2 regions of the Paenibacillus sp. J22P169 genome follow, and region 1 is predicted to be linked to the other one. Evidence: riboswitches for the same ligand, from Rfam matches in the RefSeq annotation. Region 1 holds a riboswitch; the other holds the start of a gene.

What was found. A riboswitch is a leader RNA that binds a small molecule or an ion and turns the genes downstream of it on or off. The one in region 1 is predicted to bind thiamine pyrophosphate.
Region 2: another riboswitch for thiamine pyrophosphate. It lies ahead of AC58QG_RS32210 (ECF transporter S component); the one in region 1 lies ahead of AC58QG_RS21330 (thiamine phosphate synthase).

The regions. Positions count from the first base shown of each region.
Region 1 is NZ_JCAUAO010000004.1:251,118-255,331, forward strand. Features, by position in the region: gene AC58QG_RS21315 (class I SAM-dependent methyltransferase) at 1-312, shown strand, start outside; gene hflC (protease modulator HflC) at 376-1,248, opposite strand; gene hflK (FtsH protease activity modulator HflK) at 1,245-2,255, opposite strand; TPP riboswitch at 2,384-2,482, shown strand; gene AC58QG_RS21330 (thiamine phosphate synthase) at 2,628-3,248, shown strand; gene thiO (glycine oxidase ThiO) at 3,249-4,214, shown strand, end outside.
Region 2 is NZ_JCAUAO010000012.1:100,321-104,534, forward strand. Features, by position in the region: gene AC58QG_RS32195 (helix-turn-helix transcriptional regulator) at 1-29, shown strand, start outside; gene AC58QG_RS32200 (DUF3105 domain-containing protein) at 30-725, opposite strand; gene AC58QG_RS32205 (methyl-accepting chemotaxis protein) at 947-2,392, shown strand; TPP riboswitch at 2,466-2,575, shown strand; gene AC58QG_RS32210 (ECF transporter S component) at 2,716-3,312, shown strand; gene AC58QG_RS32215 (ABC transporter ATP-binding protein) at 3,318-4,214, shown strand, end outside.

The sequences.
Region 1 (4,214 bases):
AGACGTGACATGTACTATATGCCAGAGACGATTCCTGCTCAGTTCTGCCAACCTCATGCAAAGAAAGGCATGGCACCTGGGCGGCGGGAGCTTCTTGAACATGGCGGATTGAATTATGGTCTCAATAATGCCTTTTTGGAATATGGGGAACGCAACGGGGTACTGACTGCGATTGAAGATTTTCTGAAAGAGACGAGTTTTGATTTGACATTTAAGCAGCTTTTTTCCAACAACGGCTTTGGGATTGTTTATCCGAAAGATCAAGAGACTACGAAATTGGTCGAGTATGTATTTAAGGCATCAGGAATGTAGCTCGAAGCGAGCCAAGGCTGCCATTGAACACAATGGCAGCCTTGGATAAAGAGAATTGAACTTTTATTTACCAAGTAAAATTTTCGTGTATGGAGAATCGATAGGCAGCATGATGACAGGCTCTCCTTTAAATGACACCAAGTAACTATCCAGCGTACGATAGAAATTGTAGAAAGCAGGATCCTGGCCGTAAGCAGTGTTGTAAATTTTAGCCGCCTCTTGCTCGCCTTCGGCTACGATTTTCTTCGCATCCGCTTGGGCTTGCGCGATTAGTTCACTTGCCTGTCTGTCGGCTTTGGAGGTGATTTTCTTGGATTCCTCATCGCCCTCAGACAAGTACTTCGCCGCAATAGATTGACGGTCGGAGATCATCCGTTTGTACACGCTTTGCTTGTTGGAATCGGGCAGATCCGTGCGCTTGATGCGTACATCGACGATTTGGATACCGTAGTTATCGCGTTCCATCAACTCCGAAACTTCCTTCGTAATCTCATCGTTCAAGTTACCACGTTGTGTGTTTTCGCTAATGATATCGCTGTAATTAATTTCCGATAACTTCCGTCTAACGGTGTTGTACACAGCAGCATCAATACGTTCTTCTCCGCCTGTGATCGATTGAATCGTGCGCAAGAACTGCTGAGCATCATCAATCCGCCATACCGTATAGTTATCAACTTCGATTGGCTTCTTATCTTTGGTCAAAATGGAAGTAGGCTTGCTATCGTAAACCATTTGGTATTTAGGGAGCGTGCGAACCGATTCAATGAATGGGATTTTAAAATGAATACCAGGTTCGGTTTGGATACGAACGGCTTCTCCGAATTTGAGAACGACGCGGTATTGGCCTTCTTTGACAATAAAGATGGAGATTAGGAAGAAAAAGACGAGAACGACACCAATGATGGATCTCAAAATCCATTTACTTTGTAAGGTCATTTCGCAGCTCCTCCTTGCGTCGTGCCGGTTGCAGCAGCAGGTGTGCGCAGCAGCTCATTAATCGGCAAATATTTGACCGTTTCGCCGGTGCTGTCGCTGATGAAAATTTTGGCATTCGGTAATATTTTCTCTAACGTCTCGATGATAAGCCTGCTCTCTGTAACTGATTTATTATTGGCGTACTCTGCATATAGGGCGTTAAACTTCGCAACATCCCCCTGTGCATTCAAAATCCGTGATTTCTTCTGGGCCTCGGCATTCTCTAGAAGTGCCTGAGCGTTACCGCGTTCCCTTGGAAGGATATCATTTTCGTATTTTGTCGCTACGTTAATCTTCGTATTTTTCTCTTCACGAGCGTTGGTTACATCTTTAAAAGCATTTTGCACATCGCCCGCTGGCGGCTCGATATCTTGGAACTTCAAATCGACAATATGGATACCTGTTTGATACTTCGTCTGCATCTCAATCAGTCGCTCTTTAACCTTGCCTTGGACCTCGGTTTTTCCTTCTGTAATGGCAAAGTCTAGCGCCGTAGCGCCGATAACCGAACGAATCGCTGCACTCGCGGAGTTGCGAAGGAACAATTCAGCATTATCAATATTGTACAAGTAGTTACGCATGTCACTGATATTCCATTCCACAACGGCATCAGCGGATAAAATATTTTCATCCCCCGTAATCATCATCGCTTCTTCTTCTACGGGTGTGATTTTGCCATTGGTTTCACGGAAGCCAATTTGGATACGCTGTGTCTTTTTGGCAGGAAGTACAATGACCTGTTGAATAGGGAAAGGGAGTTTAAAGTGCAGCCCAGCTTCTTTTTCAGTCGTGTATTTGCCTAGGGTTAAAATGGCCGCTTTCTCATGCTCCTGGACCGTATAGAAGGTGGACTTTCCAAAGATAAGGACGAGAACGATAATAAGGCCGGCAATGATTTTGGTCACCAAGCCCGGCGGGAGCGAGGTTGGTCTTCGTCGATCTGGTTCTGGGAGTACAAATGGCTCCATTGAAAACACCCCTTTAATATAAGTTTTACTGATATGCTATACGGGAAGTTTTGGGAATGGTTTCAATAGGAAAATTGTTATTTCCAAGAGTTGGCTGTCATGCTATGATATTGAGTAATTGCATACGAATGAATCCCTAGGGGCGCCGAGAGGCTGAGACAGTGTAGACTGAACCCTTTGAACCTGATCTGGTTTATGCCAGCGGAGGAAAGTGGAACGAATTTTGGAGCCGATTTAATATTTGTTTATGATGAGGCAGCCTACAACCACTTTCCTGAGGAAAGTGGTTTTTTTGTGTTTTACGACGGTGTCAGAATAGTTTGCTTGCTAATGAACACAAGTGATGTTTGGTGGAGAGGAAGTGGGTTGTAGGTGTCGGAGAAAGAGCTGCATGTCATAACGGACGGGAAGCTTACATGGTCTGAACTGGCGAAAATTGCGGTTCAAATCTACCCGTATGTCACGGCGATCCATATTCGCGAGAAAATGAAGTCCTTGGACGAAGTGTTTATCGGCGTGCAGTACTTATTGGAGCAGGGGATTCCTGCGAAGCGTTTGTACGTCAACGGTTTTCCTTCTATTGCGCTCGCCTTACAGACAGGGGGGCTTCAGCTTCCAGGCACGACGCCAGCACTTGTTATACAAGATGAGTTTTGCCGGGGGATACAGCGCATAGGAGTCTCAGTGCATCATGCAGATGAGGCGAAATGGCGTGAACAAGATGGCGCCGATTATGTCATGTTCGGTCATATCTTTGCGACCAACTCCAAGCAAGGAGTGCCCCCAAGAGGCTTGGAGCAATTACGGGAATTAGTTAATCACATTAACATTCCAGTGATTGCGATTGGCGGGATGACGCCTGCAAGTGTAAGATCCGTGCTGGATACAGGAGCATCTGGCATCGCAGTCATGAGCGGAATATGGGAAGCGGCGGATCCTCTCGGAGCCGTTATAGCCTACCAAGATGAGCTTAGACAAATAGAGGTGAGTTAAATGTCAGCAGCAAGATCAGATGTCATCATCGTTGGCGGTGGTGTGATTGGCACATCCATCGCGTATTACTTGGCAAAAAGAGGGCAATCCGTCACGCTGCTGGAGCGCAGCCAGCTAGGCACAGAAGCCTCGGCAGCGGCAGCGGGCATGCTCGGGGCGCAGTCCGAGATGGAAGACACAGGCGCCCTATTCCAGTGGGCGCGACAAAGCCGTGCCATGTTCCCCGAGCTGAGCGGGGAACTTCGAGAACTCACGGGCATCGACATCGGTCTCGTCCGTGAGGGGCTGCTGAACGTCGCGCTCAGCGACGTTCAAGAGGAGGAGCTGCGCGCGCGGGAAAAGCTCCAGCGCGACGCGGGCGAGAAGGCCCAGTGGCTCAGCGCCGCTGAAGCCACGGCCATAGAGCCCGCGCTGAGCGGGGCGACGCGCGGAGCCCTGTACCTGCCCGAGGATGGGCAGGTAGATGCTCCGCTGCTTGCGGCGGCATTCGCGCAGGCGGCGCAGGTACTGGGGGCGAAGGTGCAACCGTTCGCCCAGGTGCAAGGGCTGCTGACCGCGCAGGAGCGCGTCATCGGCGTGCTGACGGCCGCCGGTCCGCTCTACAGCGACCACGTGGTCGTCGCCGCAGGCACGTGGAGCGGTCAGCTGCTAGGGAGCATCGGCATCGATCTGCCGATGTATCCCGTGAAGGGCGAGTGCTTCTCCGTGAGGACACCGAAGCCTATATTGAAGAAAACCCTGTTCACACCAGGGTGCTATATCGTTCCGAAAGCCGGCGGACGGCTAGTGGTCGGCGCGACGGTCGTGCTGAACAGCTATGACCGCAAGGTGTCGCTCTCAGGTCTAGCCGAGCTGATGGAGCGCGCGAGGGGGCTGATGCCCGCACTCGGCGATGCCGAGTGGGAGAAGGCTTGGTCGGGGCTGCGTCCGCAGACAGCCGACGGGCTTCCATACATTGGAAAAGTA
Region 2 (4,214 bases), on a different contig from region 1:
TTTCAGATCGTGAAACCATTCGAAAATAATTACATCGTTCCGCCGCCAAGGCGCACATTCGCTGGAATTTGTTCAGGACCTTTGTTGATATAGTCGTAAATAAATGTACCAACACTAGCTTCGTCGAATTTGGCGAGTGACATCGTTTTTGTCCAAGCTGTAACAACGACCTCTTGATCAGCAGGCACATCCACATTGGGAACTGCGAGAACACCAGCACCAGCCGTTTTGAAATGGGTCAAGTACTCAAGTCGATCGAGCAGCTCTTTCGGTGCATCGGGATGGTAATGAATGATAATATCCCCATGCTCTAGATTGTGAACAAGCATCTCGTAACCAGGTCTTTCCTTATAGAAACCGAACTTCAAATCATGAGGGCTATGCGTACCTGAAGTAGGGATTTTCATCTCGTACATCAAGGTGCCATCTTTATGCTCGCGTCCGTAATCCTTATCAGTTGTGACCTGTATGTTGGCATGGAAATTCAGCTTGTCTAGACTATATTTGCTGGCGGAGCTTTGAATGAGTGATGTGCCAACAGAGCCAATAGCGATAATGAGCAGCGCATGTGAAATAAGGAGCCAGGTTTTATGCTTCTTTTTCAGGGCTTGCTTTTCGGCCTTTTTTAACCGAGAGGTGTTGTCTTTGTTTACCCTTGCTGCAAGCACATAGCCAATGATAGCTGCAATGAGTAGAGCTAGTCCGATATAGAGCAATATTGTCATCGTTTCAATCCCCTTCTGCATCGTGGAATGATCCATCCTGGATAAGTTCCGTTATTGAAAAATAATGAAGACACTACAAATTGTAGTTTTTCTATGGGGTAGAAGTCAACTTCTAATCTAATCCTGATTTTGGCATTAAAAATAGAGGGTTTGAAGTCCTATCGGTTGAATAGTGTAGGGAAATGTCTAAATTTGTAGAAAGTTATTTAGGGGGAGTAACAATGTCGGATCAACTGCTTGAATTAAACAGAAGGAATAGCTTAATGGTTAAGCTTTTATGGGCGTGTCTTGCACTAGGGGTCGCGGCTGCGTATACATCCGTATCCATGATGATAACCCTTTCGTCGGTTGGCGTACCGATTGCCATTGTATGTACGATTTTAACTTGGAAGAAGATTGCAATTCCTTATACGAAGTATATTATTGCGGTCGGACTAAGTGCAATTTCCTATTTTTTTATGTCGAATAGTGCGTCGTTATTTGGTCTCTTTATTCTGTACCTTAGTTTAGCTCTCATTTCTTTATACATGGACTACAAGCCGCTTGTGCTGAATGGCGTACTCGGGCTCATTAATATGAATTATTACATAACGACACTAACTCCGCATGTGGATCCGATTGGGGTTAATGCTTTTTATCTGCTCACGATTATGACGCTCATCGGGCAAAGTCAAATCGGGACGAGAATGCTAACGAACGTTGCCAGAAGTGCAAAGGAATCGGAGCTTGCTAAGACTAAGACGGATGAAATGCTGTCAGGCGTACGTACGACAACAGAAGTGCTGGGTACTTCAAGTGGGAACTTGCAAGAGAATGCCGCTGTGACAGGTAGAATTACCGAGGAAGTGGTTGCCGCTTTTCAGCAGATTACGATCGGTATTGAATCACAAGCGTCCAGCATTAACGATATTACATCAGCTATTCAGAGTGTGAATGAGACGGTTGAACAGACCACTGCGGCATCCAATACGATGAGCAGCAGATCCCGGGATACGGCGAGAATGACGAACGAAGGTAAGACCCAGATGGAAGATTTGTCGCTCAAAATCAATGATATTACCCTGATCGTCACGGAGACCTCCAATATCATGAATGAAGTGAACGAAGAGAATGTGAAAATTGAGAACATTGTTTCCACCATCGCTGATATCGCGAACCAGACGAATCTATTGTCGCTGAATGCTTCGATCGAGGCTGCTCGTGCAGGCGAGCATGGGAAAGGCTTCTCCGTTGTAGCGAACGAAATTCGGAAGCTGGCGCAAAACGCACACATCGCATCGACTGATATTTCGGAAATCCTCGGCTCGATTCAGGCCAAAGTCGTGACAGCAGTTGAGAAGGTAGCCGTTGGAATTACAGCCGTAGAATCGGGGAAGAAATCGACAGATAGCGTGAACCAATTGTTCGAGGTTATCAACACGAATACAGCGGAAGTGATGGCACAGGCAGAGCATTTGCAGCGTATGAATCAACAATTGCAAGTCTCATCGCAGCGTGTAGCGGAAGAAATGACATCCGTTGCAGCCATCACGGAGGAGTCGGCAGCATCCGTTCAGGAAGTGTTGGCTAGCGCAGAAGTGCAGCAGCATCGGGTACAGGATATCGTGGACAGCATCCGTCAATTAAACGGATTGACGCAGGATCTGAAGCATCTGATCGAGAAATAAAACGCTGAATGAGAAACCTCTGGGAAAAAAAGGATTGCCAAGTAGCGGTTAATCCGCTACAGTTAAGCCAAATGAATAGCAACACGGGTGCTTGATGAAGTCAGGCTGAGATAGTGGCCCTATGCCACTGACCGTTAATCTGATCTGGATAATGCCAGCGTAGAGACCTGATGTGCTTTTTTATGCACAAATGTTCAAGCCTGCCGTTAATCCGGTGGGCTTTTTTTGTCCTTTAGGGGGCGAAGGAGATCATGTATCCAAGGTTGGCGTGTTCGCCTATCTCATTGACAAATATGGATTGGGGAAAAGGAGTCGAGAAGAAGATGGCGCAAAAGGAAGTAAGCAAAAAAGGGTTAAAGCTGACTGATATTTTGATCACAATTGTTATTTCGGCAGTGTTCGGTGTGATTTATCGGATTTGGGGACCGATTTATGATTTGATGAAGCCGCTGGGCTTACACGCAGAGCAGTTGAGCTACGGGATGTGGTTTATGGCTGCAACTTTTGCTTTCCTCGTTATCCGCAAGCCAGGGGTTGCCCTGTTGGCTGAATTAGCTGCAGCAACGATTGAGGCGTTGTATGGCGGACATTGGGGAGTGGGGACGCTCGTGTTTGGTTTACTTCAAGGGCTTGGTGCGGAGCTCGTGTTCGCGGCATTCCGCTATCGCCGTACGAGTGTTGGAGTAACCATCCTCGCAGCTTTCGCTTCCGCGATCATGTCCATCTTCGTGGATACCTACTATGGCTATATGGAGCAGCTCAGCTTCTGGAATTACATTTTGTTCATTAGCTTGCGTCTACTGGGCAGTGCTTTGATTGCCGGCGTGTTCGCGTACTATCTAACGAGTGCATTGTCTCGCACGGGTGTACTGAATCTGATCCGTCCCGTTTCCAAAAAAGATTACGACGTACTGGGGTAAATGAGATGAGCGAAGGAATGAGCGTTACGAATCTACGGCTAAAATATCCCGGCGATGACGCCCCCCTGATCTTTCAGGGGGTTTCCTTTTCCATCGAACCTGGTGAAAAGGTGCTGCTTCTAGGGCCCAGCGGCTGCGGCAAATCGACACTGCTGCAGGTGCTAAGCGGAATCGTTCCGGACATGATTGAGCTTCCGCTCAAAGCGGATGAGATTCGCAGGCCTAGCCGGTGGGGATATGTTTTTCAAGATCCGGATACACAGTTCTGCATGCCTTATATCGACGAAGAGATCGCGTTCGTGCTGGAAAATCAGGAAGTACCGAGGGAAGAGATGCCCACGCGCATTCGGTATTATTTGGATTTGGTCGGGCTGCATGTGCCCGATCCTCACACGTTAATTAGCACACTGTCACAAGGAATGAAGCAGCGGTTAGCTATGGCTAGCGTGCTGGCGTTAGAGCCAGAGGTGCTCTTTCTTGATGAGCCAACGGCGTTACTGGATGATGAAGGCACGAAGCAAGTGTGGGACACCATTCGGACGATCAGCGGGGACAAAACGCTCCTTATCGTAGAGCACAAAATAAGCGGCATGTTAGATCTTCTCGATCGCTTGATTATCCTGACTCCAGAGGGTGGAGTTTTGGCGGATGGACCGCCGCTTGCCATGTTTGAGATATACAAAGAGCAAATAAGGGAATATGGCATTTGGTATCCCGAGGTGTGGGAGGATTATGCCAAGGAGCAATTGCAAGCGGATGTTAGGGGAGGAGAACTAAGGGAAACGTCAGCAAACGTGCAGTCCATTGAGCCTGTTATGGTTTTCCAGGATTTCGTCGGACTTCGCGGCGGGCAGATCAGGACCTCTGTGGATAACTTTAGCGTCTATCCAGGTGATTGGATC